2 regions of the Streptomyces sp. NPDC004126 genome follow, and region 1 is predicted to be linked to the other one. Evidence: riboswitches for the same ligand, from Rfam matches in the RefSeq annotation. Region 1 holds a riboswitch; the other holds the start of a gene.
The links. Region 1 has a riboswitch for glycine ahead of gcvP (aminomethyl-transferring glycine dehydrogenase). Riboswitches for the same ligand answer to the same signal wherever they lie in the genome.
Positions count from the first base shown of each region.

Region 2: another riboswitch for glycine. It lies ahead of gcvT (glycine cleavage system aminomethyltransferase GcvT); the one in region 1 lies ahead of gcvP (aminomethyl-transferring glycine dehydrogenase).

Region 1 is NZ_JBNNPF010000055.1:2,452-16,765, reverse strand. Features, by position in the region: gene ACQKM2_RS34040 (glutamate-cysteine ligase family protein) at 1-1,040, opposite strand, end outside; gene ACQKM2_RS34035 (hypothetical protein) at 1,536-2,156, shown strand; gene ACQKM2_RS34030 (DUF5999 family protein) at 2,417-2,605, shown strand; gene gcvP (aminomethyl-transferring glycine dehydrogenase) at 2,736-5,621, opposite strand; glycine riboswitch at 5,820-5,918, opposite strand; gene ACQKM2_RS34020 (PRC-barrel domain-containing protein) at 6,042-6,395, shown strand; gene ACQKM2_RS34015 (DNA polymerase IV) at 6,392-7,780, opposite strand; gene ACQKM2_RS34010 (MerR family transcriptional regulator) at 7,960-8,601, opposite strand; gene ACQKM2_RS34005 (bifunctional nuclease family protein) at 8,786-9,259, opposite strand; gene ACQKM2_RS34000 (MerR family transcriptional regulator) at 9,323-10,087, opposite strand; gene ACQKM2_RS33995 (FHA domain-containing protein) at 10,158-11,051, opposite strand; gene ACQKM2_RS33990 (DUF881 domain-containing protein) at 11,182-12,027, opposite strand; gene ACQKM2_RS33985 (small basic family protein) at 12,033-12,365, opposite strand; gene ACQKM2_RS33980 (DUF881 domain-containing protein) at 12,362-13,267, opposite strand; gene ACQKM2_RS33975 (sugar phosphate nucleotidyltransferase) at 13,356-14,314, opposite strand, start outside.
Region 2 is NZ_JBNNPF010000026.1:1,394-15,707, forward strand. Features, by position in the region: gene ACQKM2_RS23650 (ABC transporter ATP-binding protein) at 1-970, opposite strand, end outside; gene ACQKM2_RS23655 (ABC transporter permease) at 1,000-2,001, opposite strand; gene ACQKM2_RS23660 (ABC transporter substrate-binding protein) at 2,168-3,877, opposite strand; gene ACQKM2_RS23665 (ABC transporter permease) at 3,972-4,964, opposite strand; gene ACQKM2_RS23670 (enhanced serine sensitivity protein SseB C-terminal domain-containing protein) at 5,596-6,336, opposite strand; gene ACQKM2_RS23675 (enhanced serine sensitivity protein SseB) at 6,399-7,139, opposite strand; gene ACQKM2_RS23680 (AAA family ATPase) at 7,272-7,934, opposite strand; glycine riboswitch at 8,155-8,258, shown strand; gene gcvT (glycine cleavage system aminomethyltransferase GcvT) at 8,439-9,554, shown strand; gene gcvH (glycine cleavage system protein GcvH) at 9,634-10,017, shown strand; gene glyA (serine hydroxymethyltransferase) at 10,035-11,291, shown strand; gene ACQKM2_RS23700 (L-serine ammonia-lyase) at 11,522-12,904, shown strand; gene ACQKM2_RS23705 (hypothetical protein) at 13,094-13,408, shown strand; gene ACQKM2_RS23710 (SsgA family sporulation/cell division regulator) at 13,626-14,036, shown strand; gene ACQKM2_RS23715 (AMIN-like domain-containing (lipo)protein) at 14,130-14,314, shown strand, end outside.

The DNA.
Region 1 (14,314 bases):
ACGTCGGCAACGGTGGGCCCGGCGGGCAGGACCCGGTTCTCCACCCTCAGGTGCGGCACCCCGTCGGCGACCCCGTAGACGGGCCGGTTCCACCGGTAGACCGTGCCGTTGTGCAGGACCAGCTCCTGCAGGCTCGGCACCCCGCCCTCGGCGAGCACCCGCAGCGGCTCCTCCTCGTCGCAGATCGGCAGCAGGGCGGGGAAGAAGCGGACGTTCTCGGCGAACAGCTCGTACACCGAGTCCACCCACCGCTCCCCGAACCAGGTCCGCGGCCGCACCCCCTGCGCCTGCAGCTCGGGCGGCCGGGTGTCGGTGGCCTGCGTGAACAGCGGCGGACGCGACTCGCGCCACAGCTCGCGCCCGAACAGGAACGGCGAGTTGGCCCCCACCGCTATCTGTACGGCGGTCACCGCCTGCGCCGCGTTCCACACGTCGGAGAAGCGGGCCGGGGTGACCTGGAGGTGCAGCTGCACGGAGGTGCAGGCGGCTTCCGGCACGATCGAACCGGTGCTCCAGGTCAGCCGCTCGACCCCGTCGATGTCGAGCCGGAAGTCCTCCCCGCGCATCATCAGGATCTGCTCGTTGAGCAGGGAGTAGCGGTCCACCGCCGAGAGGTTGGCCAGGGCCAGGTCCGCACGCGAAATGGTGGGAAGGATCCCGATCATCACGACGCCCGCGTCGATCTCCGCGGCCTGCCGGTGGGCGTAGTGGAGTCCCGCGCTCAGTTCTTCGGAGAGCTGGTCGAATACCCTCCCGTCGAGCCGGTGCGGGAGTACGTTCACCTCCAGGTTGAACATTCCGAGTTCGGTCTGGAAATCCGGGCTCGCTATCCGCTCCAGCACCTGTGCATTCACCATGCGCGGCAAACCGTCGGCACCCGCGAGATTCAGCTCGATCTCCAGCCCCATCATGTTCTTCGGGCGATCGAACCTCTTCTCCGCCAGAAGCCGCTCCAGCCCCTCCAGGCACTCGTGAAGCTTCCTCCGATACCGATGCCGATCGGACAGGTCGAATCCGCCTGCCACGACCTTCTCCCCCATCGAAGCGTCCCTCCTCGAGTGGGCCAGGCCCGGTCCACCCGGGCGCACGTCACGGTCGATGATGCCCAGGCACCGTGATCCATAACGCGGGGCGGCGGGCCTTGGCGGGGAGCGCGCGCCGGTACGGCCCGAAGGGCGCTCCGGCACATTCACCTGGCAACCCGTGGAACGCAATTTCCCGTTGGCCTTTGCCGGTTCCTGATTGCCGAAGGTTTCAAGCCGAGCGCCCTTGGGGTAACCTCCGAGGTCAGCGCGGCATGTCCGCGTGTATCCGGCATGAATACCATGACAGCGGGACCGGAAGGCGCCTTGCCGGCAATAGGCGGGACGGCTAGCCGAAACACTGCGTGAACACATGTCGTATAAACTCCGCAAACGAGGCAGAGAGTTGGCGCGCGGCCATTGCCCCAAAGCCCACCTCTGACCCCAGAATGCGACAGCGCCGTCCGCACTTTCCCCCGCACCACAGGTCTCCCAAGTGAGAGGCGACCCACCATGCCGCTGCATGTTCACCCGGCTCCCGCGCCCGCCCTGCGCAGCGTCCTCGCGGCACTCGGTTCTCCCACCGCCGTCCACGAGGCACACACCCCGGCCCTCCGCTCGGTCCAGGGCCCGCTGACCGCCGAACTCCCGCTCCCGGTCCACGTGCTCGACCGCCTGAGCGTGTCCGGCCACCCGGCCGCCGCCCGCCCGCCCCGCACCCGCCTGACCGGCTGGCGGTTCCTGATCCGCAGCGGCGACCGCTTCGTCGCGGCGGCCGACACCCGGCTGACCCCGGACGGCTGGGCCTTCTCCCACTTCTTCGAGGGTCCCTACGTCGCCGCGACCGAACGCGCCCTGCGCCAGGCGGAGTCGCTCGGCAAGGGCTACCAGCCGAGGCTGCTGTCCGTACCTGAGCTGTACATGCTGACCCTGTGGCTGCACGGGGCGGTCGGCGCCGACGCCGCCGCCGGCCTCCCCGCCGCGGCGGACCTGCTGGTGCCCCTGGCTCCGGCCCCGCCCGGGATCGCACCCTTCCGGCCGCATCCCGTCTCGGAGCTGCTGCCCGTCATGACCCACCGGCTGACCCCGGCGGCCCCACCGGTCCCGCCCACCCTCGCCGCCCCGGCGGCCTGATCCGAGTGGCCCATTCGGCCTAGTCCGCTCGGGTCAATGCGAACCACCCGAAATGACAGGGGAGTTGGCCTGAACCGCCCGCACGGGTGATGCGTCCTCATTCCAAGAGGACAGCTGCCGGGAAATACCTGCGAAGCAGCCGTCCTGGGGGAACACTGAGGACATCCTCCCCGCAGGTGCGGGGACGACCCAGGGGGACGGCCATGAACCACGCATCGAGCCGTAGCGAACAGACCACACCGCAGCGAAAGAACCCATCCATGTGCCAGCACCAGCCCGCCTGCCCGTCATCAGAATCCGCCGACCGGGAGGCCGCGCGCCCGGTGGCCAACCACCCGGAACAGGGCTGGAGCCTGCTGTGCAACGGCGTCCTGCTCTTCGAGGACACCGGTGAGCTGCTGCCGGACGGACAGATCATCGCCCCGCACCGCCCGCTCGCGGCGGCGTGACCGGAGCCGCACGGCAACACCGCACGGACACGGAAGGGGCCGGTCCCGGAGCTCGAAGCTCCGGGACCGGCCCCTTCAGCGTGACCTCACCGGGTCAGCGGCCCGCCGGCGACGGGCCCGCCGGCCCGGCTCAGTTGTCGTACTCGTCCAGCGGAGGGCAGGAGCAGACCAGGTTCCGGTCGCCGAAGGCGCCGTCGATCCGGCGCACCGGCGGCCAGTACTTCTCGGCGGCCACGACCCCGCCCGGGAAGACGGCCTCGTCACGGGTGTACGGGTGGTTCCACTCGCCGCCCAGCGCCGCGGCGGTGTGCGGGGCGTTGGCGAGCGGGTTGTCGTCCACCGGCCACTCGCCGCCGGCGACCCGCTCGATCTCGGCGCGGATGGCGATCATCGCGTCGCAGAAGCGGTCGATCTCGGCGAGGTCCTCGGACTCCGTCGGCTCGATCATCAGCGTGCCGGCCACCGGGAAGGACATGGTCGGCGCGTGGAAGCCGTAGTCGATCAGGCGCTTGGCGATGTCGTCCACGCTCACACCCGTGGCCTTCGAGAGCGGGCGCAGGTCGATGATGCACTCGTGCGCGACCAGGTTGCCCGGACCGGTGTAGAGGACCGGGTAGTGCGGCTCCAGGCGCTTGGCGATGTAGTTGGCGCCGAGCACCGCCACCTGGGTGGCGCGCTTGAGGCCCTCGCCGCCCATCAGGCGGACGTACGACCAGGAGATCGGCAGGATGCCGGCCGAACCCCACGGCGCGGCCGAGATCGGGCCGACGCCCGTCTCGGGGCCGGCGGTCGGCTGGAGCGGGTGGTTCGGCAGGTACGGGGCCAGGTGCGCCCGGACACCGACCGGGCCGACGCCCGGGCCGCCGCCGCCGTGCGGGATGCAGAAGGTCTTGTGCAGGTTCAGGTGCGAGACGTCGCCGCCGAAGTGGCCCGGCTTGGCCAGACCCACCAGGGCGTTCAGGTTGGCGCCGTCCACGTACACCTGGCCGCCGGCCTCGTGCACCTGGGCGCAGATGTCGGCGACGTGCTCCTCGAAGACACCGTGCGTCGACGGGTAGGTGATCATGAGGACGGAGAGCTCGTCCCGGTACTGCTCGATCTTGGCGCGCAGGTCGTCCGCGTCCACCTCGCCGTCGTCGGCGGTCTTGACGACGACGACCTTCATGCCGGCCATCACGGCGCTGGCGGCGTTGGTGCCGTGCGCGGAGGACGGGATGAGACAGATGGTGCGCTGCTCGTCGCCGTTCGCGCGGTGGTAGGCGCGGACGGCCAGCAGACCGGCGAGCTCGCCCTGGGAGCCGGCGTTCGGCTGGATGGAGACCTTGTCGTAGCCGGTCACCTCGCAGAGACGTTCCTCCAGCTCGTTGATGAGCGTGAGGTACCCCTCGGCCTGCTCGACCGGCGCGAACGGGTGCAGCTGGCCGAACTCGGGCCAGGTCACCGGCTCCATCTCGGTGGTCGCGTTGAGCTTCATGGTGCAGGAGCCCAGCGGGATCATGCCGCGGTCCAGCGCGTAGTCCTTGTCCGAGAGCTTGCGCAGGTAGCGCAGCATCGCGGTCTCGGAGCGGTGCTGGTGGAAGACCGGGTGGGTCAGGTACGCGTCCGAGCGCAGCAGGCCCTCGGGCAGCGTGTCGGCGGTGACCGCGTCCAGGGCCTCGATGTCGGCCGTGACGCCGAAGGCGGCCCAGACGGCTTCGAGGTCGGCGCGGGTGGTGGTCTCGTCGCAGGAGACCGACACGTGGTCGGCGTCCGCGCGGTACAGGTTGACCCCGCCCTCGCGGGCGGCGGCGACGACCTCGGCGGCCTTGCCGGGCACCTTGGCGGTGACGGTGTCGAAGAAGGAGCCGTGCACCACCTCGACCCCGCCGGCCGTCAGGCCCGCGGCGAGGACGGCGGCGTAGCGGTGGGTGCGGCCGGCGATCGTCTTCAGGCCGTCCGGGCCGTGGTAGACGGCGTACATGCCGGCCATCACGGCGAGCAGCACCTGCGCGGTGCAGATGTTGCTGGTGGCCTTCTCGCGGCGGATGTGCTGCTCACGGGTCTGCAGGGCCAGGCGGTACGCCTTGTTGCCGTCCGCGTCCACGGAGACGCCGACGAGGCGGCCGGGCAGCGAGCGGGCGTGCTTGGCCTGGACGGCCATGTAGCCGGCGTGCGGGCCGCCGAAGCCCATCGGGACGCCGAAGCGCTGGGTGGTGCCGACGGCGATGTCCGCGCCCAGCTCGCCCGGGGAGGTCAGCAGCGTCAGGGCCAGCAGGTCGGCGGAGACGGTGACGATCGCGCCGAGCTCGTGCGCCTGGTCGATGACCGGCTTGATCTCGCGGACCGCGCCGGAGGCGCCCGGGTACTGGAGGAGCACGCCGAAGACGCCGCGCTCGGCGATCTCGGCGGGGATGCCCTCGGAGAGGTCCGCGACGACGACCTCGACGCCCGTGGGCTCGGCGCGGGTCTCGATCACGGCGATGGTCTGCGGCAGCGCGTCGGCGTCGATCAGGAAGACCCCGCCCTTGACCTTGCCCACGCGGCGGGCCAGCGACATGGCCTCGGCCGCCGCGGTGCCCTCGTCCAGCAGGGAGGCGCCGGAGGTCGGCAGGCCGGTCAGGTCGGCGACGAGGGTCTGGAAGTTCAGCAGCGCCTCCAGGCGGCCCTGCGAGATCTCCGGCTGGTACGGGGTGTACGCCGTGTACCAGGCCGGGTTCTCCATGACGTTGCGCAGGATCACCGGCGGGGTGAAGGTCCCGTAGTAGCCGAGGCCGATCATCGGGGAGAGCACCTGGTTGCGGTCGGCCAGCGAACGCAGCTCGGCCAGCACCTCGGCTTCGGTGCGCGCCTCGGGCAGGTTCAGCGCTTCGGCAGTCTTGATCACATCCGGTACCGCGGCGGCGGTCAGCTCGTCGAGGGAGCCGTAGCCCACCTGGGCGAGCATCTTGGCCTGCGCTTCGGCGTCCGGGCCGATGTGACGCTGCTCGAAGGGGATGCCCCGCTCGAGCTGGGAGAGCGGAATGCGGTTGGCGGTCATAACGGAGGCCTCCTGGTCGTATGACCTGCGAGGGGCACCACGGCGCGGGCACCCGGACGGCCTCCCCCTCTGTCATCACAACCTGAGAGCTTCACCGGAGTCGCGGGGGTCGCCCGAGAGCTCCGGCTTTCACCGTCGGTGAGGGGCCAGTACCGGTACTGCGGGTCCCGGGACCTGCCCCTGCTTTCCAGAGTGGCCTCGTCACGTGCGGTACGTATGCCTGAGAGATTCCGGGGAGGATTTGCTCCTTCGGCGCCTCCGTCGTACTCACTCGGAGGACTCTCCCGCACAGGGTCAACAGCCGTCACCCAGCCTACCAGCGACGTTCTCGACCCTCCCTCGAGTGGCCCCCTCTCCAAATATGCACTTCTGTAGTCATTACGGATGAGCTGTGCATCACTGCGACCGTACGGAGGGACCGTGCAGACCGACATCGATCCCCGCAGCCTGATCGGCCGCAAGGCGTTCGACCGCAACGGCACCAAGATCGGCACCGTGGACGAGGTCTACCTCGACGACGCCACGGGCGTCCCCGAGTGGGCCGCAGTCCGGACGGGCCTCTTCGGCCGCGACGCCTTCGTCCCCCTGGAACCCAGCGAAGTGGTGGACGACGCCCTGCGCGTGCCCTTCGAACGCTCCCTGATCAAGGACGCCCCCGACTTCGGGGTCGGCCGCCACCTCTCCCCCGAGCAGGAGCTCCAGCTGTACCACCACTACGGCCTGGACGTGGCCCTCCCCTCCGACTTCCAGCGCCCCCACCCCCAGGACACCTAGGACCTGCCCACCAGGGGCAGCGGGTCGGACGGCTCCAGCTCCGGGTCGTCCAGCAGGAACGTGCGGACCCGGCCCGGGGGCGATCCGGGCCGCTCGAACCGTACGGTCACCCGCCCGACCCCGCTGCCCTGGACCCACCCCGGCCCGTACACCGCGTGGCGGACGTCGCTGCCCGCCGCCCAGTGCCGCACGGGAGCGGCCCCGGCGCCCTCCAGGGCCGCCGCGGGCGGCTCCGCGGGCCCGCCTTCCGGGGCGGCCGCGGCGGCGTCCTCCTCGGGGCCCTGCGCCTCCTCCGCCTCCCCCTCGGCGGCGGCCCGCGCCTGGGCGAAGAGGTCCTCCTGCGTGAAGTCGGCGAGCCCCGTCACGCCCACCCCCAGCAGCCGCACCCCGCCGGTGGTGTCCACGCCCTCCAGCAGCCGCGCGGCCGCCTCCCGCACCACCGCCGGGTCGTCGGTGGGGCCCCGCAGCGTCTCGGAGCGGGTCAGCGTCGAGAAGTCGTACCGGCGCACCTTCAGCACGATGGTCCGCCCCGAGTGGCCCGAGGCGCGCAGCCGGCCCACGCAGCGGTCGGCGAGCCGCTGCACCTCGTACCGGATCCGCACCCGGTCGTGCAGGTCCACGTCGAAGGTGTCCTCCACCGAGACGGACTTCGCGTCCCGCTCGGCGACCACCGGCCGGTCGTCCAGCCCCAGGGCCATCCGGTACAGGCCGACGCCGTGCGCCCGGCCCACCATCCGCACCAGCTCGTCCTCGCCCGCCTCGGCCAGCTCCCCCACGGTGGTGATCCCGGCCCGGCGCAGGTGCTCCCCGGTGGCCGGCCCCACCCCGGGCAGGGTGCGCACCGGCATGGGCGCGAGGAGCTCGCGCTCGGTCCCCGGTTCGATGAGCAGCAGCCCGTCGGGCTTGGCCTCCTCGGAGGCGATCTTGGCCAGCATCTTGGACCCTGCCAGCCCCACCGAACCGCTGAGGCCGGTGAGGGCCGTGATGCCGGCCCGCAGCCGCTCCCCCGTGGCGCGGGCGCCCGCCGCGTCGAAGGCCGCTCCGCCCGCCTCCAGGTCCACGAAGGCCTCGTCCAGGCTGAGCGGCTCCACCAGCGGCGAGAGCTCCCGCAGCAGGCCCATGACCAGCTCGCTGACCTCGCGGTACAGGGTGAAGCGCGGGATCAGGTAGGCCCCGTTCGGGCAGAGGCGGCGGGCCTGCGCCGTCGGCATCGCCGAGTGCACCCCGAACCGCCGGGCCTCGTAGGAGGCGGTGGCGACGACCCCGCGCGGCCCGAGCCCTCCGACGATCACGGCCTTCCCGCGCAGGCTGGGCTTCGACGCCTGCTCCACGGAGGCGTAGAAGGCGTCCATGTCCAGGTGCAGGATGGTCGGGGCGGATCTCACGGCACCGATGCTGCCCTACGCCACTGACAACGCGGTGATCACCGGTCCGGGACCCGCCGCGGCCGCGGGCCACGGACGGCGGTCCGCACGGCCGGGGCCGAGCGGCCGGGGCCGGACGGCCGGTTCTGACCGCCGGGTTCGGACGGCCGGTCCGCACGGCCGGGTTCTGACGGCCGGGTTCAGACGGCCCGGTTCCGGCGGGCCGCGAGCTCGTCGGCCGGGTTGTGGCCGACCAGGGTCTCCCCGGTGTCCACGCGCTCCCCGTGGAGCTGCGACAGCGCGTTCTCGACGTCGCGCCAGACGACGCCCACCGCGATACCGAAGACGCCCTGCCCGCCCTGGAGCAGGCTCACGACCTGGTCCGGCGAGGTGCACTCGTACACGGTCGCGCCGTCGCTCATCAGCGTCATGCGCTCCAGGTCGCAGAAGCCCCGGTCCCGCAGGTGCTGCACGGCGGTGCGGATGTTCTGCAGCGCCACCCCGGTGTCCAGGAAGCGCTTGACGATCTTCAGCACGACCACGTCGCGGAAGCTGTACAGCCGCTGGGTGCCCGACCCGTACGCGGGCCGCACGCTCGGCTCCACGAGTCCGGTGCGCGCCCAGTAGTCGAGCTGCCGGTACGTGATCCCCGCGGCGGCGCACGCCGTGGGTCCGCGGTAGCCGACCTGCTCGGACGACGCCGGGCCCTCGCCCACCGGTCCGACCGGCGCGGCCGCCGGCTGACGGGGCGAGGCACCCGCCGCGCCGCCGTGCACCGGGTACGGCCCGCCGTCGCTCCGCGCGGGGGTGCCCCCGGTCGTACCGTCGCCCGTGATCCTCACGCCGACCCTCCGTCCTTGACCTGCCACCTTGAAGGTAGGCAGTGACCAGGGGTGCGTCAACGATCGCCACACTCGGCACGCCGAGTGATAATCACCCTGAGAGTGGTTTCCCGTACCCCGCTGCGGGGAAAGGCTACTCGAATGGGCTGACAGTTCCCGGTGGACGGCACGGCCGCCGGCGCGGCTACTGGGGGCCCGTGCCGAAGTCCTCGGGAGAGATCTGGTCGAGGAACTCGCGGAACTTCTCCACCTCGTCCTCCTGCTCGTCGGGAATGGCGATCCCGGCGTCGTCCAGCACGCCGTCGCTGCCGTAGATCGGCGTTCCCGTGCGCAGGGCGAGCGCTATGGCGTCCGACGGCCGCGCGCTCACCTCGACCCCGCTGGCGAAGACCAGCTCCGCGTAGAAGACGCCCTCCCGCAGATCCGTGATCCGGACCTCGGTGAGCTCCTCACCGACCGCCTCCAGCACGTCCTTGAACAGGTCGTGCGTCAGCGGCCGGGCAGGGGCCATGCCCTGCTGCGCGAAGGCAATGGCGGTCGCCTCCCCAGGACCGATCCAGATGGGGAGGTACCGGTCGCCTCCCACTTCACGCAGGAGCACGATCGGTTGGTTGGAGGGCATTTCCACCCGGACACCCACAACGTCGAGCTCGTTCACACAGCAACCCTAGGACCTGCCCGGCAGGTTTGGGTAGTCGGGGCCCCACCGGGACCGGTCCGGTCAGTGCGCACGGAGCCCGAGAGCGGTCTGCACCAAGGCCTCGTGGAGCCTCACGGAGAGCCCCGCGAGTTCCCTCATCGTGGCTTCCGCGTGCGCCCTGGTCTGCGGATTGCGGTGCCTGCGCAGCGGGGCTACGAGCTGCTCCACCAGACCGGCCTCCCGGTCCGCCGCCGCCTTCATGCCCCGCAGGTGGCGCGGTTCGAGGCCGAACCGGCCGAGATCCGCGATCAGCCGGGCCACGGCGAGCGTCCCCGCGTCGAATCCGCCGCCCGGCCCTTCCGAGACGAGCCCGTACGACTCCCACTCGACGAGCTGCGCCTCGTCCACCTCGGCGGCCGCGATCAGCTCGGCCCGGCCCACCCGGGCCGCCGCCGGCGGCTCGCCGGCCGCCTCCGCGTACCCGGCGGAGGGCTGTGCGCCGTCCACGGACTCCCCGTGCGCGGCGGGCGCGGGGATGCGGATCTGCTCACCCCGGTCGAGCGCGTCCAGCTGCTCCCGGATGACCTTCAGCGGGAGGTAGTGGTCGCGCTGGAGGCGCAGGACGCGCGCGAGGCGCTCCACGTCCTCCGTGCTGAACTTGCGGTATCCGGAAGGCGTGCGCCGGGGCTCGACCAGGCCTTCCGCCTCCAGGAAGCGGATCTTCGAGATCGTGACTTCGGGGAACTCGTCCCGCAGCGTGGTCAGCACCGTGCCGATGCTGACCAGCTGCCCGGCCGAGCCGGCGGTGCCGTTCTTGGCGGCACCGCCCGTCGGGGTACGCAGCATGGAACCTTCCCTGGGGTCACCCCGGAGGGTGTCCGGGGGTGGGGTTCCCCCCGGACGGTGTCCGAGGGGGTCAGACGCCCCGCAGGCTCGCGTAGAAGACCAGCCGGTACTTGCCGATCTGCACCTCGTCACCGTTGTGCAGGGCGACGGACTCGATCGGCTCGCGGTTCACGTACGTGCCGTTGAGGCTGCCCACGTCGGCGACGGTGAAGCCGCCCTCCGGGCTCCGGCGGAATTCGACATGCAGGCGGGACACGGTGATGTCGTCCAGGAAGATGTCGCTCTGCGGGTGCCGGCCCGCAGTGGTCAGTTCGCCGTCCAGCAGGAACCGGCTGCCCGAGTTCGGGCCGCGCCGCACGATCAGCAGGGCGGAACCGGGCGGCAGCGCCTCCACCGCGGCCTGGGCCTCGGGAGAGAGCGAGGACGGCGCGTGCTGGCCCGACCCCTCGGCCTCGTAGGCCTCCAGGCCCGAGATCGAGATGGTGGACGTGGTCTCCGAAGCGCGCTCCGGCGTCAGGCCCGGCCGCAGCGGCGCCCCGCAGTTGGAGCAGAAACGGCTCGCAGCGTCGCTGCGGTGACCGCACCTGCCGCACGTCTGCTCGGCCGACATGGACGGCTCCTCGCGCCGCGGCTGCCCCGCGGAGGCACTGGTGGCATAGGGGTCAGAGGCAAACCCTCCACCCGCACTAGAGGTTGATGGTTCACCGAAACCTATGCGTCCGGAACCAGCCGGGTCAACGGACGACGCGCCGCGCCCGCCCGCGTTGTCACCCGGGCCGGCCACCTCGTCGCGGAAGAGCGGCCTGTCGCCCTGCCCTTCCCCTTCCGGCTGCCCCGCGCGGTGCCGCGCCGCACCGCTTTCCTCGTTCTTCTTCTTGCCGAACAACTTCTCAAACAACTTCACGGGCGATTCCCCTTGACCGAAACAGACCCGCCCGTGGGGCAGGACGAACTCTGCATGCACACACCTGCCGACCCGGACATTCTGACAACGTCCGTAACCACCAGACAGTTTCCACCACGCACGGCGACTTCCGTGCGCCGACCCCCCGCAGGCTTCGGCCCGCGTGAGCCTGTCCACATTCCGCTACGCATCACGGCGATGACGACCGAGCGTAGTCAGGCTGCTTCGCAGCCCGCAAGGCATCCACAACGATCTTCGCCGACCGTGTGACGGCGACCGTGGCCTGTTCCTTCTCCATCGTCTGCACCACACCTCCCGGGATGTTCAGCGCGGGCTCCAGATCCTGCGGTTTGCCGATGACCTTGAACTCGTAGGGCTGTGTGATCTTCTTACCGTCGATCCCGACCCCGCCGCCCTCGTCGGAGAAGTACGAGCCCGCCACGACGCGCACGCCGTTGATCTGGATCGCCTCCGCCCCGGCCGCCCGCAGCTCCTGGAGGGTGTCCAGCAGCTGGTCGGACCGCACCTGGCCCTTGGCATCGGTGATCCGCAGCGTGATCCCCGGGCCCTGTGCGGCCACCGTACCGGCCAGGATGCCCAGTTGGCGCTCCTTCTCAACCGTCTGACGGCGGGCCTCTTCCGCCTGGTTGGAACTGCTCTGCAGCTCCTTGCGCTGGTCGTCCAGCCGCTGCTTCTCGTCCTCCAGGCGCTGGGTGCGCCCGTCCAGCTCGTCGAGGATCCGTACGAGGTCCTCCTGCCGGGCACCGCGCAGCGGGGCGCTGGAGTCACTGTTGGACCGTACCTGGATCGCGAGCCCGAGTCCCAGGACGAACAGCAGCAGCGCGACGATCAGTTGGGCCCGGCTGAACCTCGGTGGCCACAGCCCGGCGGCCAGGCGCTGGCGCCCGGTCTCCTGCGGCGGCTCCTGGGGCTGCGCCGCGGGCGGCACGGGCTGCGCCGACGGCTGCGGCTGCGGCTCCGGCTTCGACGGGCCGGAGGCGTCCGGCTCCTCCGGCGGGGTGTTGTCCGTACTCATCGGCGTCACGCCCGGAAGACGTGCCGGCGGATGGCCGCGGCGTTGGAGAAGATCCGGATGCCGAGGACGACGACCACACCCGTCGACAGCTGCGATCCGACGCCCAGCTTGTCGCCGAGGAAGACGATCAGCGCGGCGACGACCACGTTCGACAGGAACGACACCACGAAGACCTTGTCGACGAAGATCCCGTCCAGCATCGCGCGCAGACCGCCGAACACCGCGTCGAGCGCGGCGACCACGGCGATCGGCAGATAAGGCTCCACCACGGCCGGCACCTCGGGCCGGACCAGAAGCCCGACCACCACTCCGGCCAAGAGGCCCAGTACCGCGATCACGATGCACCCTTCTTCGGCTCTGCTGCTGTGGCTGTGCGGACGGTCAGGCTCGACGCCGCGGGCAGCCGTACCTCGTCCATCGGGGTCAGGCTGTAGCGGATCCCGTAGCTCTCCTGGAGGACGTGCAGGTACTGACCGTCCACGGAGTCCTGGAACGTGGGCCCGAGCCGCTTCTTGTCACCCACCGCGAGGACCTCGTAGGGCGGCACCAGCGGCTTGTTGTCGACCAGTATCGCGTCACCCGCGGCCCTGATCGCCGACAGCGCCGTCAGCCGCTGCCCGTTGATCGAGACGGCCTCGGCGCCCGCCTGCCAGAGCCCGTTGACGATCCGCTGCATGTCCCGGTCCCGGACCCGGCCGGTGTTCGAGAACCCGGCGCTCTCGCGCGGACCGCCACCGCCGCCCGACGAGGCACCCTTGGCATCGTCCACCACCAGCTTGACGCCGGGACCGTGCACCTCGGTTGCACCAGCCAGCAGTTCCACCAGCCGGCCCCGCTCTCCGACCTGCTGTTTCAGCGCGGCGCGCTGCCGGTCGGCGACCTCGGTCCGCAGCCGCTCGGTCTCCCGCTCCAGGGCGTCGGCGTGGTCGTCCGCCCGCTGCACCCGGTCGATCAGCTCCTGGCGCTCCTTGGCCAGGACCGGCGCCGCCACGCGTGCCTGCGCGGCACCGAGCGTGACCACCATCGCGGCGAGCACGAGACCCGCGGCGAGCCCCAGCTTGGCCTTGAGGGTACGGGGCAGCCCCGCCGTGCCGTCCGCCTCGCGCCGGGCCGACGCTTCCGCATAGCCCTCGTCGAGGCTGTGGTCCATCACGTGGGTCAGCAGCGACATGGAGGCGTCCGGGCGCGCGGGCGGTGTGGCCGAACTCCGGTTGTTGGGCGGCTGCGACATGCCGCACATCGTTGCATGTCGCCGCCGCCAACACCCAATGCGCCCGTCCGGCGGGCCGGGCCGGGTCACTCCCCGCACCCGGCCCGCCGGATTCCGGTCAGTGCTGTCCGGCGCCGTCCACGACCGCGCCCCATTCGTCGAGCAGCGCCTGCGCGGAGGCGTCGTCGGGGCCTTCGGCCCACAGGTGGGTGACGGCCTCCGCCGGGTCGGGCAGGACCAGCGCCCACCGCCCGTCGGCCTCGACCACGCGCACCCCGTCGGTGGTGTCCACCTGCCGGTCGCCGGCGGCCTCCACGACCCGCCGCATGACGAGCCCCTTCGCCGCCCACGGCGTGGGCACGTCCCGCTTGATCACGTGGGCGCGCGGGATGCGGGCGTCGATCTGGCTCAGGGTGAGCTGGGTCCGCGCCACCAGCCCGATCAGCTGGACGAAGGCCGCCGACCCGTCGAAGACGCTGCTGAACTCCGGGACGATGAACCCGCCCCGGCCGTCGCCGCCGAAGATCGTGGTCTCCTCCCGGCCGACCCGGGTCAGGTCGTCGGGCGAGGTCGTCGTCCACTCCACCTGGGTCCCGTGGTACGCCGCCACCTGCTCGGCGACGCGCGTCGTGGTCACCGGCAGGGCCACCTTGCCGCTGCGCTTCTCGGCGGCGACGAGGTCGAGGAGCACGAGCAGCGCCCGGTCGTCCTCGATGATCCGGCCCCGCTCGTCCACGAGGGAGATCCGCTCGCCGACCGGGTCGAACCGTACGCCGAACGCCGCCCGGGCCGACGCCACGATCTCCCCGAGCCGCACGAGCCCGGCCCGCCGCGACTCCCGGGTCTCGGTGGGCCGGGACTCGTCGAGACCGGGGTTGATCGTCAGCGCGTCCACGCCGAGCCGGCCGAGCAGGCTGGGCAGCACGAGGCCGGCGCTGCCGTTGGAGGCGTCCACGACCACCTTGAGCCCGGCATCGGCGATGCCGGTGGTGTCCACCCGCCGGAGCAGCGAGCCCGTGTACGAGTCGAACACGCTCGACGGGAACTGGAGGTCGCCGATCTCGCCGGGGAAGGCGC
Region 2 (14,314 bases), on a different contig from region 1:
TCAGCTCGGGCCGCTGGGTGCGGGTGATGCCCCCCTTGGGCACGTCGGCGTAGGGGCACCGGGGGTTGAACGCGCAGCCGCTCGGGATGTTGATGAGGCTGGGCGGCGAGCCCTTGACCGGGATCAGCCGCTCGGTCTGGTCGCGGTCGATGCGCGGCATGGAGCCGAGCAGTCCCCAGGTGTAGGGGTGGCGGGGCTCGTAGAAGACCTTCTCGGCGGTGCCGCGCTCGACGCACCGGCCGCCGTACATCACGAGGATCTCGTCGGCCATCTCGGCGACCACGCCGAGGTCGTGCGTGATCATGATGACCGCGGAGCCGAACTCCTTCTGCAGGTCGCGGATCAGGTCGAGGATCTGCGCCTGGACGGTGACGTCCAGGGCGGTGGTCGGCTCGTCCGCGATGAGCAGTTCGGGGTTGTTGACGAGCGCCATCGCGATCATCGCGCGCTGGCGCATGCCGCCGGAGAACTCGTGGGGGTACGCGTCCACGCGCCGGTGGGGCTCCGGGATGCCGACGCGGTCGAGCATCTCGACGGCGCGGGCGCGGGCCTTCTTCTTGTCGACGTCGTGGTGGGTCCGGTACGCCTCGACGATCTGCTTGCCGACCGAGTAGTACGGGTGCATCGCGGACAGCGGGTCCTGGAAGACCATCGCCATCTTGCGGCCGCGGAGCCTGCGCACGTGGTCGGCGTCGGCGCTGACCAGGTCCTCGCCGTCGAGCACGACCCGGCCGGAGATGTCCGGGCGGCTGCGGGCGTTGCCGGTGCGGTGCAGGCCCATGATGGCCAGCGAGGTCACCGACTTGCCGGAGCCGGACTCGCCCACGATGCCGAGGGTCTTGCCGCGCTCCAGGTCGAAGCTGAGGCCGTCCACGGACTTGACCAGGCCGTCGTCGGTCGGGAAGTGGACCTTGAGGTCGCGCACGGAGAGGAAGGGGGCCGCGTCGGACGCGCCGCCCTGCTCGGGCACGAAGGCCGGCTGGTCGGAATCGTTCTTGGTCACGTCAGCCTCACGCGCGGGTCGATGACGGCGTACAGCAGGTCCACGATCAGGTTGGCGAGGACCACGAACAGGGCGGCGAGCAGGGTGACGCCCATGATCACGGGAAGGTCGCCGGCGCTGATGGCGGCGACCGCTGCCGTGCCCAGGCCCTGGAAGTTGAAGGTGGTCTCGGTGAGCACCGCGCCGCCGAGGAGGCCGCCGAGGTCCAGGCCGAACATGGTGACGACCGGGGTGAGCGTGGAGCGCAGGGCGTGCTTGCGGATGACCACGCCCTCCTTGAGGCCCTTGGCGCGGGCGGTGCGGATGTAGTCCTCGCCCATGACCTCAAGCATGGTCGCCCGGGTGATGCGGGCGTAGGTCGCGGCGAAGAGGAAGGCCAGGGTGATCCAGGGCAGGATCATGCTGTTGAGCCAGGCCAGCGGATCCTCTGTTATCGGCTGGTAGTTGGAGACGTCCAGCCAGCCGAGGCTGTAGACGAAGATCGCGGGGGCCACCATGCCGGTGAAGAAGATCGGCAGGGAGACGCCGGCGAGCGCGCCGACCATGACGGTGCGGTCGACGGCTGTGCGGCGTTTGAGTGCGGAGATCACGCCCGTGGCCACACCGGCGATCACCCAGATCACGGCCGCCCCGAGGGCGAGCGAGAGGGTGACCGGGATGCGGTCCATCATGGTTTCCCAGACGGGCGCCTCGGTCTTGAAGGAGTAGCCGAAGCAGGGGGCCGCACAGTGGGTGATCTCGGTGCCGCCGTCGTAGTCGCGGCCGGCGAAGATGCCCTTGACGAAGAGCAGGTACTGCTCGGAGATGGGCTTGTCGAAGCCCATCTTCACGCGGATGCCCGCCAGGGCGGTCTCGTTGGTCTCCCGGCCTGCGTACATGAGCGCGGGATCGCTGCCGGTCAGCTTCGGGACCGCGAAGAAGATGCCGAAGGTGACCACGGAGACCACCAGCAGCGTGGCGGCGACGTTGAACAGCCGCCGTATGAGGTAGACGAGCACTGCAGTCGGCCGCCCGGGGCTGGTGGCCGCCGCCCCTCGTGGGGGCGGCGGCCAGCGCCTGCGGCCTTCACCTGCCCTTCGGACTAGCGCATGTGCGGTGAAGGCACTTACTAACGTGCTGAGTTGCGGTTGCGTGCCCGGCCGCGGACGGCCGGGCTGACTGCTGCTACTGCTTGATGCCCACGGTGGCGAGGTCGATCTTGCCGAAGGACTCGTTGAAGAAGACGTTCGTCAGGCGCGGGTTGTGGTAGACGAGCGCCTTGTCGAAGTTGATCGGCAGGTAGAGCGCCTTGTCCATGACCTTCTTGTTGATCTCCGTGTAGAACGGAGCAGCGGCCTCCGGGGTCGCGGCGGCAGCGGCCTTGTCGAACAGGCCGTTGATCTCCGTGTCGTTGACCTCGGTGTAGTTGTTGTTGCCGTTCGGCAGGATGAACGATCCGTCGACCAGCGGCTGCAGGAAGCCCGCGCCGGAGTTGTAGTCGGCGCCCCAGCCCATGACGATGATGCCGTAGCCCTTCTTCTTCACGTTCTCGGGCGAACCGATCGTGGAGGAGGAGAGCTTGCCGTCGAACTGGTCGATCGTCGCCTTGATGCCGACCTTGGCGAGCGAGGCCTGCAGGGACTCGGCCGTCTTCACCTCGGGGGCGCGGTTGTTGCGCACGGCGATGACGGTCTCGAAGCCGTCGGGCTTGCCACAGGCCTTGAGGGCCTCCTTGGCCTTGGCCGTCTGCGGCTTGCCCTTGGTCAGGCTGAAGGGGTCGTAGGCCTTGTCGGAGCCGGGGACACCGGCCGGCAGCATGTTCGCGCCGAGGTCACCGCTGGTCGGGCCGCCGCGGGCGGTCTGCAGGGACTTCGGGTCGGCCGCGTAGATGACGGCCTTGCGGCACTCGATGTTGTCGAACGGCGCGACCGTCTGCGGGAAGGCGAAGTAGCGGATGTAGCCCGTGAACGGGTTGTCCGAGTTGGCCTTGAGCTTCTCGTCCTTGAGGATCTTGTTCTTCGCGGCCTGCTGGACACCGGTGCCGTCGACGGCCATGTCGATGTCGCCCGAGAGCAGGCGCTGGTCCATGTCGTCCGGGTTGGTGGTGACCGTGAAGGAGACCTTGTCCGGCAGACCCTTGCGGATCGGGTCCGTCTTCGGGTCCCAGTTCTCGTTGCGGACGAAGGTCGCGCCCTTGCCGGCGGTGAAGCTCTCGACCTTGTAAGGGCCCGTGGAAACGGGCTTGTTGGTGTACGTGGCACCCGTGTCCTTGCCCGCCGGGACCGGCGAGGAGGACGGCATGGCCAGCAGGTAGCTGAAGTCGGAGTTGGCGCTCGCCAGGTTGAAGACGATCGTCTTGTCGTCCGGCGTCTCTACGGTCTTCAGACCCATCTTGTTCGGGTCGGTGTCCTTGTACGGGCCGGGGTACTTCTGGCCCTGGTCCAGGAGGTCGATCAGGTAGGTCGGGCCGCCGGACAGCACGTCCTGCGCGAAGACGCGCTCGACGCCGTACTTGATGTCCTTCGAGGTGATCGGCGTACCGTCCTCGAACTTCACCCCGTCCTTGAGCTTCAGGGTGTAGGTCTTGCCGTCGTTGCTGATGACCGGCAGGGCCTCGGCGAGGTCGGGGACGACCTTCGTGCCGTCCTTGCCCGGCTTGGCGTCGTAGGCCAGCAGGCTGCGGACGTAGAGGCGCTGCATGTTCCAGACGAAGCCGTAGTAGGCGCGCGCCGGGTCGAGGTAGTCGACGTCCTGCGGGGACCAGAGCTTGAGCTCGCCGCCCTTGGCGTCGGAGGGGTTGATCACGGCGGTGGCGGCGCCGCTGTAGCCCTTGCCGCTGTCACCGTCGGCCTTGTCGTCCTTCTTGGCCCCGTTGTCACCGCACGCGGCGGTCATCGAGAGGGCGGCGATCACGGCGGCGATCGCGAGGGCCTGCTTTCTGCGGGTCACGGTTGTCCAACCTCCATAGGTGGTGAATCGAAGAAGCGGTTCAGCTGCCCTTGGGGTCGAGTGCGTCACGCAGCCCGTCCCCGAAGAGGTTGAACGCCAGGACGGTGATGAAGATCGTCATACCGGGAACCACCATGTACATGGGGTCGTCCTGGTAGATGGGGACGGCGTCGGAGAGCATCTTTCCCCAGGAAGCGGTGGGCGGCTTGACGCCGGCGCCCAGGAAGCTGAGGGCCGCTTCGGTCAGGATGTTGGTCGGAATGATCAGCGTGGCGTACACGAGGATCGGCGCGACCAGGTTGGGCAGCAGCTCCTTGAGGAGGATGTAGCCCCGCCCGGCTCCGAGGCTGCGCGCGGCCTCGACGTACTCGCGTTCCCGCAGGGAGATCGTCTGGCCCCGGACGATGCGGCCGATGTACGGCCAGCCGAAGAAGCCGATGACGAGGATGAGCACGCCCATCCGGACGCCGGAACCCTCGAACCCCCAGACGGAGTTGGGGACCACGGAGACCAGGGCGATGGTGAACAGCAGCTGGGGGAAGGCCAGCAGCAGGTCCATCAGGCGGCTGATGATCCCGTCCACCCAGCCGCCGAGGAAGCCGGCGAGGGCGCCCAGGAGGCTGCCGAGGACGACCGAGACGAAGGCCGCCAGGAAGGCGACGACCAGCGAGATGCGGGCGCCGTAGACGATCCGGCTGAACACGTCGCGCCCGTTGGTCGGTTCGACGCCCAGCAGGAAGTCGGAGCTGATGCCGCCGAACGAGCCGAGCGGCGTGCCCAGGTCCGGATCGATCATGTCCTCGTGGAACTCGTTGGGGTCGTGGCCCAGCAGGTTCACGATCAGCGGCGCGAAGACCGCCACCAGGATCAGGAGGATCACGATCACGCCGCCGGTCAGCGCGACCTTGTCGCGCTTGAGCCGCATCCAGGCGATGCGGCCGGGCGAGCGGCCTTCGATGGCCTTGGCAGGGACTTCGGCTACGGACACGGGTGCGGGTGTTTCCGCGCTCGTGTCGTGCAGTGGTGCCGTCATCGTGGTGGGGACCCCTCTCGGCCGACGGGTGGGTCGGCCCATGCCCGCCGCTGTGGCGGCGTTGGTGCGGAGTGGCGCTCCAGTGCTCGGGGCACGTGAACGCGTACGAGGTGCGAGGTGCTGGCAGTGCTGGCAGTGCGGCCGTGCTGTGGGTGGAGCAGGGTGCGGTGCGTGCGGTGCGTGCGGTGCGGTGCAGCTGAGGTGCGGGAAGTGCGGAAGCGCCGCGTCGGGACGAGCGGCGAGGTCCACGTGCCGAGCCGCGCCCTGGAGGACTGACCGGCTCTTGGGTGGGGAGTCTTCATCGGGCGCTCGACCAGCCGCCAGACCCGCAGATGAATGGATGCGCAACCGTGATCTGAGGCCCGTGTTCCCGTTATCCGGACTCCGCTCACGGCTCAGCGGAGCAAGACCGTCCGTTCGGTACGCAAACGGACATCACGGTCAACTCCGGGGACTAGTGCGCCAATTGGGCGCTCACCTGGGGCGATATCCGGACAAGACGAAGGCCGCCGGGAACCGTGGTTCCCGGCGGCCTGGTGTCCGTCGGAGGGGGTCGTCCCAGAGTGCGAACGCACCCCGGGAATCCCTGTAGGAAGCTCGGGGAACGCGTCCCCGGAGCGCCCGCGGGGGCTCAGTAGGCGGCTGCCTGCCCCTCGCGGTCGTAGAACGGCCTGGTCTGCGCGCGCAGCCACATCGCCACCGGGTCGTGCTCGTCCGCGAGCGCGACCGTGCACACCGGGACCCCCTCGGGCACGGCGCCGACCGACTGGCGCATCATCTCGCGTACGGATTCCAGCGCGGGCGGCGAGGCGTCGTACAGGTCGAGCCCCACCGCGAGGTACGCGGATCCCAGCGAGGGCTGCACCCAGGCGCGGCGCAGCGACCTCACGGCCGGTGTGCGGTGCGCGTGCTGGGTCAGCAGCCCGTAGAACTGCGGGAGCTCCAGGGACGGCTCGGACAGCCGCAGCGGCCCCGCCGGCATCCGGTCCAGGCCGGTGGCGACCCGGCGCAGGTCGGCCCAGGGAATGCCGAGGCCGCCGCCCTGGGCGTGCGGGTTGACCCACAATCCCCAGCGGTCCGGGTAGAGGGCGCGGGCGATGTCCCGGCCCGTGACCACCTCGTAGCCGCGGTTCCAGCCGCTCGCGGCCAGCTCCTGCGGGGAGGTCACGCAGGGGGCGTAGCCCAGTCCCTCGACCTCCATGCCGCCGTACTGGGCGTCCGGTGAACCCGGCTGCCCCTGCCACAGGAGCATCCACAGCCTGCCCTCGGCGAGGGCGTGCAGGAATGACTCATAACTCTCATAGCGCCCGGGAGTCACCTGGCGCAGCATGTGCTCGACCTGCCCGGCCGCGGCCGTGCCTGACGCACTCACCCGGTACCCCTCTTCGTCTTCGTCCGCCCGTCGTCCACACGTCCCGACCAGCTTAAGCGGCGCTACGGGAGGTAGAAGGGGCGTACGCGCTCACGAATCCACTCCGTGACCGGGTCCTCGGCTGCGTCCAGCAGGATCAACTGCACCGGCCAGGGCGCCGGTACGCGGCCCAGGGCGCGGCCGAGCGCCTCCAGCGGGGCGGCGCGCAGTTCGGGATCCCATCCCAGCAGGCGGACACCGATGTAGAGCTGGGGGTCGCCGCCCTCGACGCTGGCGAGGCAGCGGTGGGCGGCCGCCACGACTCCGGTGGCCCGGAACTCCTCGGCCGCGGCGGCGAGGAAGTCGACCGGGTCGTCCTGCCAGTCGGGCTCGAAGAGCCGGACGCGGGCGCCGGCGGCCGGGCCGTCGAGCTCGGTGCGGCCGGCGCGGCACAGCTCCGCGACGGCGGCCGGGGGGAGCGGGACCCCGGCGGCGCCCTCGGGGTTCACGGCGATGCCGAGCTGCGGGGGCAGGCCGCGGGCGAACTCGACGGCGGGGGCGACCGCGAAGTCCATGGCGGGGCCGGCGGCGATGCGGAACTGGGCCTCCGAGCTGTAGACGGGGACGTACGCGGCGCCGTCGATCAGCATCGTGGGGAGGTCGAGGGAGGCGCTGTCGGGGCCGCCGCCGTTGGGGAGCGGCACCCAGAGCCGGCTGCGGCCGAGCGCGTCGATGATCCGCGGGCCGGCGTCCGCCTGGCCGAGCGCCGCCCCGAGCACCTGCTCCAACTCGTTCGCCGGCCAGCCGTTGCCTTGCGCCTGCATCTGCCGTGCCTCCGTGTGGTTCCGCCCTGTGTGGCCCCGAGGCTATCGGGGCCGGGGCACGCCGTGGACCCCCGGTCCGGTGCGCGGGGTACCGCTGCGCGGCACACCGCCCCGCCCGGCACGGCAGGGGCGTCAGGGGCCGAACGTGATCCGGGTGACGGCGGCAGCCGAGCGGCGGTCCAGGAGGGTGACCGAGGCGCAGCCGCGCGGGGTGCGGCCCGCTTCCGCGGAGCGCAGGAGGCGGGACACCGCCCCCCGGTGCCGCGCGAAGGCGTACGCCGACACCCGCCGCCCCCGGACCGCCTGCCCGGACAGCGCCTCCTCGGGGGTGGTGTCCAGCAGCAGCAGGTGCAGCCCCCGCCCCCGCCTCCGGGCGACGGCGGCCAGCAGGCCCCGCACCCACGGCTGGGTGCCGCAGTCGTGGACCACCACAGAGGCGCCGGAGCGCAGCTCGCGCCACAGCCCCCCGTAGTGCGCGGCGCGGACCAGCGGCCGGTACACCGCGTACGGCAGGCCGGACGGCATCCGGCGCTCCCAGCGCTCGCGGGTGTCCTGCGAGTCGATGGCGGCTTCGGCGGCCCGCTTGATCAGGGTGCTCTTGCCTCCGCCGGGCAGCCCGGACACCACCACGATGTCCCCGGCGGCGTAGCTCAGCCGGTGCGGCCGCGCGGGGCGTCCGCGCAGGTCGCGGACGGTGCCGTCGGCGGCGGCCACGGGCCGGGCGGTGTTCCGCCGCGCCGTGGCCGCCCCGACCGCGCCTGTAGTCGTCGCCACTCCGAGTCTCCGCACAGTGATCGTCTCCCCCGAATCGGGCCGCGAGGGCCCCCTGCCCGCCCTGTGTAAAGAGACGGTAATCCGACGGCCCCGGTTGCGGCCGGGCGTTCCACAGCGCGGACGGCCCGGTCACTCGCCGGCCCCGTCCGGACCGCACGTTCTTTCGGGCCCCACTGCCCTCCCGCGCCCGTCCCGTGCAATGATGTGCGCCATCTGGACACCAAACTGCATACCGGCCGCTTGAATCCGCGCGGGAGAGTCCCGGCAGGCCGCGAGGCCGTGCCCGGGCGCCGAAGGAGCAAGTACCTCCCTTGAATCTCTCAGGCCCCGTACCGCGTGGATGAGGCAGATCTGAAAAGCGAGCCCCGCCGCGTCCGTCCCCGACGGCCGCCCGGCGCGTGCTCCACCCAAGGTGCAAGTCGGCGTTCCCCCTCCGGGAACTCTCGGCGAACCTCTCAGGTTCCGATGACAGATGGGGAGGATCCTCCTCGTCATGTCATGCCCTGGGACCCGGGAGCCACACCCATGAGCACTGCCCCCCGCCTGACCGCGCTCGACGCGCTGCACCGATCGCTCGGTGCGACCATGACCGACTTCGCGGGCTGGGACATGCCGCTGCGCTACGCCAGTGAGCGCGACGAGCACAACGCCGTGCGCACCAAGGCCGGCCTGTTCGACCTGTCCCACATGGGCGAGATCACCCTGACCGGCCCGGAGGCCGTGAAGGCGCTGGACTACGCGCTCGTCGGGAACATCTCCACCGTCGGCGTCGGCCGCGCCCGCTACACGCACATCTGCCAGGAGGACGGCGGGATCCTCGACGACCTGATCGTCTACCGCCTCGGCGAGACCGAGTACATGGTCGTCGCCAACGCCTCCAACGCCCAGGTCGTGCTGGACGCCCTCACCGAGCGCGCCGCCGGCTTCGACACCGAGGTCCGCGACGACCGTGACGCGTACGCGCTGATCGCCGTCCAGGGCCCGGAGTCCCCCGGCATCCTGAAGTCCCTCACGGACGCCGACCTGGACGGCCTGAAGTACTACGCCGGCCTGCCGGGCACCGTCGCGGGCGTGCCCGCGCTGATCGCCCGTACCGGCTACACGGGCGAGGACGGCTTCGAGCTGTTCGTCTCCCCCGAGCACGCCGTGGCGCTGTGGCAGGCGCTGACCGAGGCGGGCGAGGACGCCGGTCTGGTGCCGGCCGGCCTGTCCTGCCGCGACACGCTGCGCCTGGAGGCGGGCATGCCGCTGTACGGGCACGAGCTGACCACCGCGCTGACCCCCTTCGACGCCGGGCTGGGCCGGGTCGTGAAGTTCGAGAAGGAGGGCGACTTCGTCGGCCGTGCCGCCCTGGAGGCCGCCGCCGAGGTCGCCGCCACCAAGCCGCCGCGCAAGCTGGTCGGCCTGGTCGCGGCGGGCCGCCGCGTCCCGCGCGCCGGCTTCCCCGTGGTCGCGGGCGGCGAGGTCATCGGCGAGGTGACCTCCGGCGCCCCCTCCCCGACGCTGGGCAAGCCGATCGCGATGGCGTACGTCGACGCGGAGCACGCCGCGCCCGGCACCTCCGGCGTCGGCGTCGACATTCGCGGTACGCATGAGCCGTACGAGGTCGTGGCCCTGCCCTTCTACAAGCGGCAGAAGTAACCCTCGTACCGGGTCCCCCCGTCTCAGCACGCAAGACCACCGTTCGTATCCACCTCCCCGCATCCAGGAGAATCAGGTCATGAGCAACCCCCAGCAGCTGCGTTACACCAAGGAGCACGAGTGGCTGTCGGCCGTCGAGGACGGCGTCGCGACGGTCGGCATCACGGAGTTCGCGGCCAACGCGCTCGGTGACGTCGTCTACGCCCAGCTCCCCGAGGTCGGCGAGACCGTCACCGAGGGCGAGACCTGTGGCGAGCTGGAGTCGACCAAGTCGGTCAGCGACCTGTACTCCCCCGTCTCCGGTGAGATCACCGAGTTCAACCAGGACGTCGTGGACGACCCGTCGCTGGTGAACTCCGCCCCGTTCGAGGGTGGCTGGCTGTTCAAGGTGCGCCTGTCGGAGGAGCCGAAGGACGCGCTCTCCGCCGACGAGTACGCCGCGCTCACCCACTCCGACAACTGACACCCCAGGGGCCCTGAATGTCCGTTCTGAACACCCCCCTCCACGAGCTCGACCCCGACGTCGCCGCCGCCGTCGACGCGGAGCTCGTGCGCCAGCAGTCGACCCTGGAAATGATCGCGTCGGAGAACTTCGCTCCGGTCGCCGTCATGGAGGCCCAGGGCTCGGTCCTGACCAACAAGTACGCCGAGGGTTACCCGGGCCGCCGCTACTACGGCGGCTGCGAGCACGTCGACGTGGTCGAGCAGATCGCGATCGACCGCATCAAGGCGCTGTTCGGCGCCGAGGCCGCGAACGTCCAGCCGCACTCGGGTGCGCAGGCCAACGCCGCCGCGATGTTCGCGCTGCTGAAGCCGGGCGACACGATCATGGGCCTGAACCTGGCCCACGGCGGTCACCTGACCCACGGCATGAAGATCAACTTCTCCGGCAAGCTCTACAACGTGGTCCCGTACCACGTCGGCGAGGACGGCCAGGTCGACATGGCCGAGGTCGAGCGCCTCGCCAAGGAGTCCAAGCCGCAGCTGATCGTCGCCGGCTGGTCCGCGTACCCGCGCCAGCTGGACTTCGCCGCGTTCCGCCGGATCGCGGACGAGGTCGGCGCGTACCTGATGGTCGACATGGCGCACTTCGCCGGCCTGGTCGCCGCGGGTCTGCACCCGAACCCGGTGCCGCACGCCCACGTCGTCACGACCACCACGCACAAGACCCTCGGCGGTCCGCGCGGCGGCGTCATCCTGTCGACTCAGGAGCTGGCCAAGAAGATCAACTCCGCGGTCTTCCCGGGCCAGCAGGGCGGTCCCCTGGAGCACGTGATCGCGGCCAAGGCCGTCTCCTTCAAGGTCGCGGCCTCGCCGGAGTTCAAGGAGCGCCAGGAGCGGACCCTGGAGGGCGCGAAGATCCTCGCCGCCCGCCTGGTCCAGGACGACGTCAAGGCCGTGGGCGTGGACGTCCTCACCGGCGGCACCGACGTGCACCTGGTCCTGGTCGACCTGCGCAACTCGGAGCTGGACGGCCAGCAGGCCGAGGACCGCCTCCACGAGGTCGGCATCACGGTCAACCGCAACGCCATCCCGAACGACCCGCGGCCGCCGATGGTCACCTCGGGCCTGCGGATCGGCACGCCGGCCCTCGCGACCCGCGGTTTCGACGCCGAGGCCTTCACCGAGGTCGCCGAGATCATCGCGCAGGCGCTGAAGCCGAGCTACGACGCCGCCGACCTCAAGGCGCGCGTCTCGGCCCTGGCCGCGAAGTTCCCGCTGTACCCGTCGCTCTAGGCACGGTTTCGGGGGCCCGGCCTTGTTCTCCACAAGGCCGGGCCCTTTTCGTGGCCGGAATCCGGCACCGGAACGCGATCCGGCTCACGTCTGACGGCCCCGTCCGTGAGGCGAACCGTTCATCTCCACGCGTTACGCTCGTCTGCCGGACAAAATCCGCAGATCCCCCCGTCTTGATCACCACACCCCTGCCCCCTCTCCACCCCACGAGCAGACAAGGGAGTCCGCCAGTGGCCATCTCCGTCTTCGACCTCTTCTCCATCGGCATCGGCCCGTCCTCCTCCCACACGGTCGGCCCGATGCGTGCGGCGCGCATGTTCGTGACGCGGCTGAAGAAGGACGGCGTCCTCGCCCAGACCGCCGCCGTGCGGGCGGAGCTCTTCGGCTCCCTCGGCGCGACCGGCCACGGCCACGGCACGCCCAAGGCGGTCCTGCTGGGCCTGGAGGGCCACTCCCCCCGCACGGTGAACGTCGAGACCGCCGACGACGAGGTGGAGCGCATCCGCAAGAGCGGCAAGCTGCGGCTGCTGGGTGCGGAAATAGGCGGTGCCCACGAGATCGACTTCGACGAGCCGTCCCAGCTGATCCTGCACCGCCGCCGCTCGCTGCCCTACCACGCGAACGGCATGACCCTCTTCGCGTACGACGCCTCGGGCGCGCCGCTGCTGGAGAAGACGTACTACTCGGTCGGCGGCGGCTTCGTCGTGGACGAGGACGCGGTCGGCGAGGACCGGATCAAGCTCGACGACACCGTGCTGAAGTACCCCTTCCGCTCCGGTGACGAGATGCTGCGCCTGGCCAACGAGACGGGCCTGTCGATCTCCTCCCTGATGCTGGAGAACGAGAAGGCCTGGCGCACCGAGGAGGAGATCCGCGAGGGCCTCCTGGAGATCTGGCGCGTCATGCAGTCCTGCGTCTCGCGCGGCATGTCCCGCGAGGGCATCCTCCCGGGCGGCCTGCGCGTCAAGCGCCGCGCCGCGTCCACGGCGCGCCAGCTGCGCACCGAGGGCGACCCGATGATGCACCGCAGCGAGTGGACGACGATCTACGCGATGGCCGTCAACGAGGAGAACGCCGCGGGCGGCCGCGTCGTCACCGCGCCCACGAACGGCGCGGCGGGCGTCCTGCCGGCGGTCCTGCACTACTACGTGAACTTCGTGCCCGGCGCGGACGAGGACGGCGTGGTCCGCTTCCTGCTGGCCGCGGGCGCGATCGGCATGCTCTTCAAGGAGAACGCCTCGATCTCCGGCGCCGAGGTCGGCTGCCAGGGCGAGGTGGGCTCGGCCTGCTCGATGGCGGCCGGCGCCCTCGCGGAGGTGCTGGGCGGCACCCCGGAGCAGGTGGAGAACGCCGCCGAGATCGGCATGGAGCACAACCTCGGCCTGACCTGCGACCCGGTCGGCGGGCTCGTCCAGATCCCCTGCATCGAGCGCAACGGCATGGCGGCCGTCAAGGCCGTCACCGCCGCGAAGATGGCGATGCGCGGGGACGGCAGCCACAAGGTCTCCCTCGACAAGGTCATCAAGACCATGAAGGAGACCGGCGCCGACATGAAGATCAAGTACAAGGAGACGGCGCGCGGCGGCCTCGCGGTCAACGTCATCGAGTGCTGATCCGAAGTGCGCAAATGATCTCCGGTTCGAGGTTTGGACCGAGTTGATCACGCTTGCGAGGGAAGAAGCCGGTCCGGGCTGGTTTCTCGATGATCACGTAGGCCAGTCTGGTCACGCGACGTCGCGACACCCCCGGGCGGTAGGCCAACCGCCACCCCCCTTGCTTTTTTGCGTACTGGAGGCTTCACCATGGCAGGCATCCGCAGCATCCGCGTGATGGCGGCGCTCGCATCGCTCCCCCTCGCCGCCGCGCTCTTCACGGGCACGGCCCAGGCGGACAACGGGGCCGGCGCCGCCGGCACCGCCTCGAACGCCGCCCTCGCCGGGATCCTGGGCAGCGGAGTGGGCGGCAGCAACCTCGGCAACTCCTCCACCGCGCAGCAGGTCGCGTCGGGCTTCGGGGCGTCGAACCAGAACAACGGCGCCCAGGCCAACGGCTCCGGCTTCACCGCGATCGGCCAGTCCAACAACCACGACTCGCTGATCTACAACCCGGTCCCGTAGCGGCCGGCCGCGCGGCCCCGCCGCAGCGTGCCACCGGGCCCGCCCTCCCCCCGGAGGGCGGGCCCTTCGCGTGCCCGCGCTCCGCTCGCGGTGGCCGAAAAGAGGCCCTGCGGCCCGGCGGCTCGGGACCTTCGGCCCCGCGCCGCTCCCCCGTGCCGGGGATAGCGTGCCGGGAGGGGCGCGGGAAGCACCCACGCGCGACGAGAGGCAGCCGCCGATGGCCACCATCACCGAACAGAGACTCCTGCCGCTGCGGCTGGAAGCCGCCCCCCTGTCCGTGCCACTGACCGGCCGGTTCGTCTACCGCACGGACCGCCCGTACGAGGTGGCCGTGGACTTCCGGGGCGCCGGCACGCACCTCGCCCGCTGGGTGTTCTCGCGGGAGCTGCTGCTCGACGGGCAGAACACCGCCACCGGCGAGGGCGACATACAGGTGTGGCCGCGGTGGAGCGGCTCGGAGCCGCGCGTCCTGCTCGGCTTCAGCAACGGCGAGCAGAGCTGCGTGGTCTCCGCCCGCGCCAAGGACGTGCGCGAGCTGTGCCGGCGGATGACCGAGCTGGTGCCGCGCGGGCAGGAACACCGCCACTACGACCTGGACGCCCAGCTGAGCGCGCTGCTGACCTTCTGACGCGGCGGGCACCTCCCGTGGAACCGGTCGCGGCCCGGCGCTGTCTTATGAGATGACAGGCAAGTCCCCGTCTCACGGAACCGGGGAGACATCATGCGTCACCCGCACCGCCGCCGGATCGTGGCCCTCGCCACGGGTGCCCTGCTCACCGCCGGGATCGCGCTCTCCGCGTCGCCGGCCTCCGCAGCCACCACGACCACCCGCACCCAGACGCCGCTCGTCGTCAATGCCCGCTGGGGCGGGCACTGCACGTACGACCGGTTCGTCATCGACCTCCA